2 regions of the Phaeacidiphilus oryzae TH49 genome follow, and region 2 is predicted to be linked to the other one. Evidence: riboswitches for the same ligand, from Rfam matches in the RefSeq annotation. Region 2 holds a riboswitch; the other holds the start of a gene.

Region 1 (4,654 bases), 2.0 Mb from region 2:
GACCGGGCGCCGGAGGAGAGCCGGGGCCCGGACGGCGTCCTGGTCCATCCGACGGCGTACGGGGTGTGGGCCCCCGGCGCGACCGGCCTGGACCTGGCCGGGCGGCCGTGCGCGGTCGGCGCGGGCGGCGCGGGCGGCGACCCGGCCGAGGACGACACCCCGCGCACCGGGGAGCTGGCCCGGCTGCTGCTCCTGGCGGAGCTCCTCGGGGCGGCCGACGGGGCGATCCGGGAGGCCCGGCGGTACGTCGAGGAGCGGGTGCAGTTCGGCCGTCCGCTGATCCGGATCCCGGCGGTGCGGACCAGCCTCGGCGAGGCGGCGGTCGCCCACCGCGGGATGGCCGCGGCGGTACGCGAGGCGCAGCGGAGGTTCCGGGTGCCCGCGGCGGTGGACGGAGCGGACCGGTCGCTGCGGTTCGCTCTGACCGGGGCCCGGGCGGTGGCCGCCGAGGCCGTCGGGCGGATCGCGGCCGTCGCCCACCAGCTGCACGGCGCCATGGGGATCACCGGCGAGGCCGGCCTCCACCGCAGGACCACCCTGCTGTGGGCCGGGCGGGACGAGGGCCTGGTCGGCCGCGACTGGGGACTGGCCGAGCTGCCGGACGCGGAGGAGGAGCTCTGGGACCTCACCGCGCCGGTGGGGTGAGCGGCCTGAGTAGGCTCTGACCGCTATGACGTCGGTGGACCTGGTGGTCGAGGAGGTCCGGGCGCTGCTCGCGGAAGGCGGGCTGCGGCCGGGCCAGCCGGTGCGCCAGGAACTGCTGGCGGACCGGCTGGGGCTGAGCCGGCAGCCGGTCCGCGAGGCGCTCCAGTCGCTGGCCTCGGACGGGCTGCTGGAGTACCGGCGGAACGCCGGCTACGCGATCCGCGAGCTGAGCTGGTCCGAGCTGAGCCAGGCGTACCGGCTGCGCGAGCTGATCGAGACCGAGGTGCTGGAGTCGCTGCCGCGGTTCGGGGACGCCGAGGTGGAGCGGCTGCGGGAGATCAACCGGCGGCTGGCGGCGGCGGACGCGGCGGGGGAGCTGCGCGCGGTGTCCACGCTGAACCACGAGTTCCACTTCCGGGTCTTCGCGGCGGCGGGCCTCGGCCTGCTGACTGCCGAGCTGGAGCGGGTGTGGTTCCTCACCCAGGCGTACCGGGCGGTGTACGTGTCCGATCCGGACACGGTGCGGCGGATCGTGGCCGAGCACGACGCGATCGTGGACGCGCTGGCGTCCGGGGACCACGCGGCGCTGCCCGGCCTCCACGCCCGGCACCGCGCCGGCACGCTGGAGTGCGTCCGGGCGCGCCTGACCTTTCCGCCGGCGGACGCCTGAGGGCTCCGCCCCGGATGCGGCGCCGCCAGGCGCGAATCGGGGGCGCGGGGAACTGCGCGCCCAGCGCGGAACGGCGGTTCGTCCGGCGGCGGACACCGGGTTGCAACCCGGTAGGCGTTGCCGAGTGCGCGCCGTGGACGGCCGGCCGCGCAGTTCCCCGCCCCCGAGGCGCGCCCGGCGGCGCTGCCTCCGGGGGGCGTGCTCGGGGTGCGCGGCGCGGCCCAGCCGCCTAGTTTGGGGACATGACCGCGTTGGAGACCATCGGGTTCTCGCTGCTGGTTCTCGCCTTCGTCGCCGGCATCGTCGCCTGCGTCGTCCTGCCGCCGTTCAAGAAGCGGTGAGGTTGGCCAGCAGCATGTCCACCCGCGGGGAGCTGAGGGAGTAGCGGACGACCCGGCCCTCCTTCTCCGCGCGGACCGCGCCCGCCGCGCGGAGCAGCCGCAGCGCCTGCGAGACCGCCGTGTCGCTGATGCCGGTCGCGAGGGCGAGGTCGGAGACCGCGATCGGCCCCGCGCTCCGCACCGCGAGCAGCAGCGAGAGCCGGCCCGGATCGGCCAGCAGGCCGAACAGCTCGGACCAGGCGCGCACCCCGGCCGGGTCGCCGATCCCGGCGATTGCCTCGCACACCGTGTGCTCATCGATCGCGCGCCGGTGGGCGCGCTCGGCGGGAACCAGATGCATGGCCCCCATCCTGCCCCGCCGGCCTCCCCCGCCTCTGCACATCTGCACATCTGTGCAGGCTTGTAGCTCATGCCCGGCCCCGGATACCGTGGGCGCGCCGTGGTGCTCGGGAAGACCGGTGGAAGACCGGAGCGGCCCTCGCCACTGTGATCGGGAAGTCGACGTGCCGTCAGCGAGTCCTCGTCGGAGGACGGTTGGGTCACGGGAGCCCGGGGGCATCACCCCCGGACACCTGGAAGGCCAGGCGCGAACGACGTCAGCACCCGTAAGCCAGGAGACCGGCCACGGCACGCGATAACCCATCCACGAGGTGCTGGAGAGGCTGCCATGGCTACCGGTATGCCTGCGTCGACGCAGGCGCAGAAGCAGCAGAAGAAGAGTTCGGCCGTCCCCCGCCGCACCCGCGCGGACTGGCTGCGGACCGGGGGGCTGCTGGCCGTCATCCTCGCCCTCCACCTGCTGGCCTTCGGCCTGCTGCTCCTGGTGGTGGCGCCACGCCGGCACACCGTGGGGAACCAGGTGTTCGGGGTCGGGCTCGGGATCACCGCGTACACCCTCGGCATGCGGCACGCCTTCGACGCGGACCACATCGCCGCCATCGACAACACCACCCGCAAGCTGATGGCGGACGGCAAGCGGCCGGTCTCGGTCGGCTTCTGGTTCGCCCTCGGCCACTCCAGCGTGGTCGTCCTGCTGGCGCTGCTGATCGCCACCGGCACCCGGGCCGTGGGCACCCTCACCGGGACCGGCGCCGGCCAGGGCTCGGGCGCCCACCGGGTGCTGGAGCTCGTCGGCACCTGCGTCTCCGGCGGCTTCCTCTATCTCATCGCCGCACTCAACCTGGTCTCGCTGGCCGGGATCGCCCGGGTCTTCCGGGCCATGCGCTCCGGCGTCTTCGACGAGCGGGAGCTGGAGCGGCGGCTGGACGGCCGCGGGCTCCTCAACCGGGTCCTCGGCCGGCTGACCCGCTCGATCACCCGGCCGGGCCAGATGTACCCGGTGGGCCTCCTCTTCGGGATCGGCTTCGACACCGCGACCGAGGTGACCCTGATGGTGATGGCGGGCAGCGGCGCCGCCGCCGGGCTGCCCTGGTACGGCATCGTCTGCCTGCCGCTGCTCTTCGCCGCCGGGATGTCACTCTTCGACACTCTGGACGGCACCTTCATGAATTTCGCGTATGAATGGGCCTTCGCCAACCCGGTCCGCAAGGTCTACTACAACCTCACCATCACCGGGCTCTCGGTGGCGGTGGCGTTCCTGATCGGCACGGTGGAACTGGTGGGTGTGCTGCACCGGCAGCTGGGGCTCGCCGACCCGGTCAGCGGCTGGATCTCGGGCGTCGACCTGAACAACGTCGGCTTCGTGATCGCCGGCCTCTTCGTACTGGTGTGGGCGGGTGCGCTGGCCTACTGGAGGCTCGGCGGGGTGGAGCGCCGGTACACCGCGGGGGCGGGCGAGAAGCTCTGAGGAATCCGGCATAACGTGGAACTCGGCACACCGGAACCGGGTGCGCCGGGTGAACGTCACTCAAGAGTGGCACCGGTGGGGACGACGTGAACGTCCGGTACGGCTGGGTCGACCGGAACGGGCAGGACGCCCGGAACGACCGGGACGACCCGCACGACCGGGTGAGCGGGCCCGCCGGCGGCCGACGGGTACGGCGGATTCAGGGGAGAGCACGGGTGGCACGGGCAGGGTCAGGGTCACAGACGGTGGCGGAGTCGGGCGGCGCGGCGGCGCCGGGCGGCGAGAAGGAGCGGCGGGACGGCGGCGCACGCGGGCGGAGGGTCGTCCGGCGGACGACCGGGATGGCCGCGGTCGCCGCGCTGGCGCTGGTGGGCGCGAGCGCCTGCTCCTCCGGCGGCAGCGGCGGCAGCGCCAGTCAGCAGATGAAGGTCTCCGACGCGAAGATCTCGGTGGCGTTCAGCAAGGCCTCGGACGGCGGTGTGGCCACCGACAAGCCGGTGAAGCTGAACGTGACCGGCGGCACGCTGGCCTCCGTCACCGTCGCCGACTCCCAGGGCGACCCGGTGGCCGGCACGCTGAAGTCCGGGACCTGGACGCCGACCTCCCCGCTGGGCACGGGCGCCAAGTACGTGCTGCGGGCCAGTGCCACGTCCGGTTCCGGCACCAAGCCCAAGGTGGACCGGATCTCTTTCACCACCGAGTCCCCGGGCAGCGACAGCCAGATGCTGCTGGACTCGATCAGCCCCGCCAAGGACTCCGTGGTCGGCGTCGCGCAGCCGGTCTCGATCATCTTCTCCACCCCGGTCGCCGAGTCGGCCCGGGCCGCCATCGAGAAGCAGATCAAGATCACCACCTCGAACGGCACCACCGGGGCCTTCCACTGGTTCGGCGACAGCCGGGTGGACTGGCGGCCGCAGAACTACTGGCAGACCGGCACCAAGGTCACCGTGGCCGCCGACTTCAACGGCGTCTCGGACGGCAACGGGCGGCTGGGGATACACGACTACGTCCACCACTTCACCGTCGGCTCCGACGTGCGGGTGGTCGACGACATCAACTCCCACCAGATGAAGGTCTACAACGGCGGCAAGCTGGTGCGGACCATGGCCTCGGACGCCGGGCGGCCGGGGATGTCCACCTGGACCGGGACGATGGCGATCATCGACAAGCAGCCCACGGTGCACATGACCT
Region 2 (4,654 bases):
CGGCCTGAAGTCCCGGCCCGCGGCGGACGCCGCCTGCCGCAGCCAGTCCCGCCGGAACCCGTCGTTCTCCAGCAGCCCGTGCCAGGTGGTGCCCCAGACCGAGCCCACCCGGCAACCGTCCTCGGGACGGCCGTGGCGGGGGTCCACGATGAACGGCTCCCCGCCCTCAACCTCCGCCACCCCGTGGTGGATCTCGTAGCCCAGCACCGGCCGCCCGTCCACCGTGCCGCTCGGCCGGGCCAGCGTCTTCTCCCGGGCGAAGTCGAACCGCAGCGGCAGCAGCCCCAGCCCGGGCACGTCCCCGGCCTTCGACTCCACCCGGTCCGAGATCTCCCTGCCGAGCATCTGGTAGCCGCCGCAGACCCCGAGCACCGAGCGCCCGGAGGCGGCGAAGGCGCCCACCGCGCGGTCGAGCCGACGCCCCCTCAGCCATTCCAGGTCGGCGACGGTGGCCCTGGTCCCGGGCAGCACCAGGGCGTCCGCCCCGGCCAGCTCCTCGGGCCGGGTCACGAACCGCACCAGCACGCCCGGCTCCTGGGCCAGCGCGTCCACGTCGGTGAAGTTGGAGAGCCGGGGCAGCCGCAGCACGGCCACGTCCAGCACCTCCCGCCCGACCGGGGCGCCGCCGCTGAGGACGCCCGGGCGGGCGTCCAGCGCCAGCGAGTCCTCGGCGTCCAGCCACAGCCCGTTCAGCATCGGCAGGACGCCGAGCACCGGACGGCCGGTGAGCCCGCGCAGCATCTCCAGTCCGGGTTCCAGCAGCCGGGCGTCGCCGCGGAACTTGTTGACCACCCAGCCCGCCAGCTGGGCCTGGTCCTCCGCGCTCAGCAGGGCCTGCGTGCCGTACATCGCCGCGAAGACCCCGCCCCGGTCGATGTCCCCGACCACCACCACCGGCAGGCCGGCCGCGGTGGCCAGCCCCATGTTGGCGATGTCCCCGGAGCGGAGGTTGATCTCGGCGGGGGAGCCGGCCCCCTCGCAGACCACCACCTCGTACCCGGCCCGCAGTTCGGCCAGGCACTCCAGGGCGGCCTCCAGCAGCGCGGGCTTGCGCTCCCGGTAGTCCAGCGCGCTGACCTCGGCGACCGCCCGGCCGCGCAGCACCACCTGGCTGCGGCCGTCCCCACCCGGCTTGAGCAGTACCGGGTTCATCGCCGCGGACGGCTCGATCCGGCAGGCCGCCGCCTGCATCGCCTGGGCGCGGCCGATCTCGGCGCCGTCCAGGGTGACGAAGGAGTTCAGCGACATGTTCTGCGCCTTGAAGGGCGCCACCCGCACGCCCTGCCGGCTGAGCCAGCGGCAGATCCCGGCGGTCACCACGCTCTTGCCCGCGTCCGAGGTGGTCCCCGCCACCAGCAGCGCCCCGCTCATCGGCGGGCCCCCGTCCGCACGGCCCGCCGGCCGACGGCCCGCGCTCCGGCCCGCGCTCCCGCCCGCACGGCAGCACGGCCGACCAGCGCCGTCCCCAGCGCCAGCGCCCCCACCCGCCGCGACAGCACACAGGCACGCTCGATGTCCGCGCGCTCCGGCGCACGCAACTCGGCGCCGAGCACGGGTCGCCGCTCGACCCTCTCCCCGTACGCCAACTCGCCCCCGAGGCGCACCCCCAGCGCTCCCGCGAAGGCCGACTCGGCCTGTCCGGCGTTCGGGCTCGGGTGGGCGCCCCCGTCCCGCCGCCAGACCCGCAGCGCGCGCCGCCGCGCGCCCGGCCCGGCCGCGGCGGCCGTGAGGAGTGCGGTCAGCCGCGCCCCCGGCCAGCCGGCGAGGTCGTCCAGCCGGGCGGAGGCCCAGCCGAACCGCTCGTACCTGGGGGAGCGGTGGCCCACCATCGCGTCCAGGGTGTTGACGGCCCGGAAGGCGAGCAGCCCGGGTGCGCCCGCCAGAGCGCCCCACACCAGCGCGTTCACCACCGCGTCCGCGGTGTTCTCGGCCACCGACTCGACGACCGCGCGAGCGATCCCCGCCTCGTCCAGCCCGTGCGGATCCCGCCCGCAGAGATGGGGCAGCCGCGCCCTGGCCGCCGCGAGGTCGCCCCCCGCCAGCAGCCCGTCGATCGCCCGCGCCTCCCGTACCAGGGTCGCGCCGCCGAGCACCGCCCAGGCGGCGGCCCCGGCGAGGGCGGTCCCGGCCGGGGGCCGGCGGCGCAGCGCGCGCTCCGCGAGCAGCGCCCCCGCCGCCACGGTGCCGGTGGAGACGGCGGTGAAGAGCACGCCGGCAGCCCGGCGGTCGGCGTAGAGACGGTGTTCGAGGCGGGTGGCGGCGCGTCCGAAGGCCGCCACCGGGTGGCCGCGGCGCGGGTCGCCGATCACCGCGTCCAGGGCGTAGCCGAGCGGCGCCCCGAGAAGGAGTCGGTCCACGTCCCGTCAGCTCCGCCGTGCGGCGGGCCGGTCGACAGGGAAAGGACCCGCGGGTCCGCGCGCAGCAGGCATGGCGAAGTGTCCTCACTCAGGGTCCGCGCCCTGGCTCGACGAGAACGGAGGTGAGAGTCTCCTGGCTCCCGGATCTGCGCTTCCTCCGGCCTTCCAGCCGCCTTGCGGCGGCCGTGGCGACGAGCGGAGGAGGGCTCCCCGGTGACAGTGGCGGGACCGCGCCGGATTCGCACCGGCTTCCTCTCCATGCCTCCGTATGGCGGACAAATCCCACCACGCGGGCCCGCGCAGCGTCAACACGGCCGGGGTGCGGCCGCCCTGGTGGGGGCCGCACCCCGGCCGTTGCCGCTCCTCGGTCCTCGGCGCGCGGTATGCGGTGTGCGGTGCGAAACGCGCGGTGCGCGTGGCCGCGGGGGGAGTGCCGGGCTACCTGCGCAGCGCCCGGATCGTCGGATGCTGGGCGCCGGTGCCGGTGTCCGGCAGCAGCGGCGGCCGGTAGCCCGGCCGGGCGCCGGAGGCCGGATGCCCCCGCCACGGGCGCCCGCGCAGTCCGATCGGCAGCGGGCGCGGCATGGGGTCGGGGGTCCGTCCGTGCTGGGGCTCCGGTTCGGCCGTCCGCCCCGGCTCGGCGGGCGAGGGCGCGAGGCCCGCCCCCGGGGCACCGCCCACCGGTTCGGCGGCTCCGGGTGTCCCGCTCAACTCCGCCTCGCCGAGGGCCTCCTGGGCCTCCCGGCCCTCCGCGGACAGCGACGCGTACCCGCCCGGGGGCACCAGCACGTGATCCTCGAACCAGGACAGGATCAGAATCACCAGAAGGGCGACGGGGGGTATCAAAAGGCCGAGAAGAACGGACATCATGGGCACCGCCTCGCTGTCGAGTGCTCCGACCGGGACGCCCGCCTCCGCCTGCCCCCAAGTCGCGAGGCGTCCGGAAACCAGCCTCAGGCCTCCAGCGCGAATCCGCACGTCGAGTCGCGTCGCGGTCACCCTGGGCAATCGCCTGCCCCTGGGACGCGGGGCCACCCGCGGCGGCCCGACGCTTCACCGCCCGAGCACTCGGTTTCGGCCGCGCCGAAGCGGCCCCGGGGCCCGTGCCCGGGGCGCCCGCCCCGCCCCGGAGAAAGCCCGGGATCCGGGGCCCCGAGGATCACCGATACGGAGTATCGCCCCAGCTCACCGGCGGTGGCCGGGGGCAGGGGGCCGGCCTCGCCGCCCCGCTCGGGCCCGTGACCCGAGGGAACCCTGTGGTTCCCGGTACGGGGCTTCCGCGGCCCGGCGGAGGTCAGAATGTCCGGATCCCGCCCGGTGCGGGCCCCGCGCGGCCCCCCGGCCCGGAACGGCCCTCAGCGGCCCGAGACGAGGTCCGCGATCCGGGCGATGGTGCTGGTCCGCTCCCCGCGCCCGGCGGCCTCGGCCCGGTCCGCCGCGTGGTACGCCGCGTACATCCCCTGCACGCCGATCCAGCGCAGCGGCTCCGGCTCCCAGCGGCGCACCGCGTGGTCCACCCAGGGCAGCGCGGTCAGCTCGGTGTCCCCGCCCTGCCCCTCGGCGCGCAGCACCAGGTCGCGGAGGGTCCGGGCGGCCAGGTTGGTGGTGGCCACCCCCGAGCCGACGTAGCCGCCGGCCGCGCCGAGCCCGCTCGCCCGGTCCAGCTGCACCGTGGTGCACCAGTCCCGGGGCACCCCGAGCACCCCCGACCAGGTGTGGCTGAGCGGCACGTCCGCGGCCCGCGCGCCCAGCGCCGGGAAGAAGTCGCGGACGATCCCGCGCAGCTGGCGCACCGCCCGCTCCCGGGTGGTCCCGTCGTGGTCGGTCCGTGAGCCGTAGCGGTAGGGGACGCCCCGGCCGCCCAGCGCGATCCGGTCGTCCGCGGTCCGCTGGGCGTACATGTACGCGTGGGCGAAGTCGCCCAGCACGGTGCCGGACTCGCCCCAGCCGGCCTCCGCCCAGAAGGACTCCGGCAGCGGCTCGGTCAGCACGATCGAGGAGTTCATCGGCAGCCACGTCCGCCGCTCCCCGGCCAGGTCCGCGGTGAACCCCTCCGTCAGCCGCAGCACGTAGCGGGCCGAGACGGTGCCGTAGGGGGTGACCGCGCGGGCCTTCCCGTCCGGCTGCCCCTGGGCCGGCAGGATCCGCTCCACCGGGGTGGACTCGTGGATCCGCACCCCCATCCGCTCCACCGTCCGGGCCAGTCCGGTGACCAGCTTGGCGGGCTGGATCCGGGCGCCGTGCGGGGTCCAGGTCCCGCCGAGGGCGCCCTCGACCGCGATCCGCTCCCGGGTCCC

What was found. A riboswitch is a leader RNA that binds a small molecule or an ion and turns the genes downstream of it on or off. The one in region 2 is predicted to bind cobalamin.
Region 1: it holds a riboswitch for cobalamin, as region 2 does, so the genes downstream of both, nicT (Nickel transporter NicT) here and BS73_RS12010 (cobalamin biosynthesis protein) in region 2, are expected to answer to the same signal.

What each region holds. Positions count from the first base shown of each region.
Region 1 is NZ_JQMQ01000005.1:3,735,321-3,739,974, forward strand. It holds gene BS73_RS34880 (acyl-CoA dehydrogenase family protein) at 1-645, shown strand, start outside; gene BS73_RS20325 (GntR family transcriptional regulator) at 671-1,315, shown strand; gene BS73_RS20330 (ArsR/SmtB family transcription factor) at 1,643-1,996, opposite strand; cobalamin riboswitch at 2,080-2,297, shown strand; gene nicT (Nickel transporter NicT) at 2,324-3,463, shown strand; gene BS73_RS36390 (L,D-transpeptidase) at 3,709-4,654, shown strand, end outside.
Region 2 is NZ_JQMQ01000005.1:1,738,450-1,743,103, reverse strand. It holds gene BS73_RS12015 (cobyric acid synthase) at 1-1,371, opposite strand, end outside; gene BS73_RS12010 (cobalamin biosynthesis protein) at 1,368-2,357, opposite strand; cobalamin riboswitch at 2,469-2,648, opposite strand; gene BS73_RS12005 (hypothetical protein) at 2,796-3,179, opposite strand; gene BS73_RS12000 (NAD(P)/FAD-dependent oxidoreductase) at 3,713-4,654, opposite strand, start outside.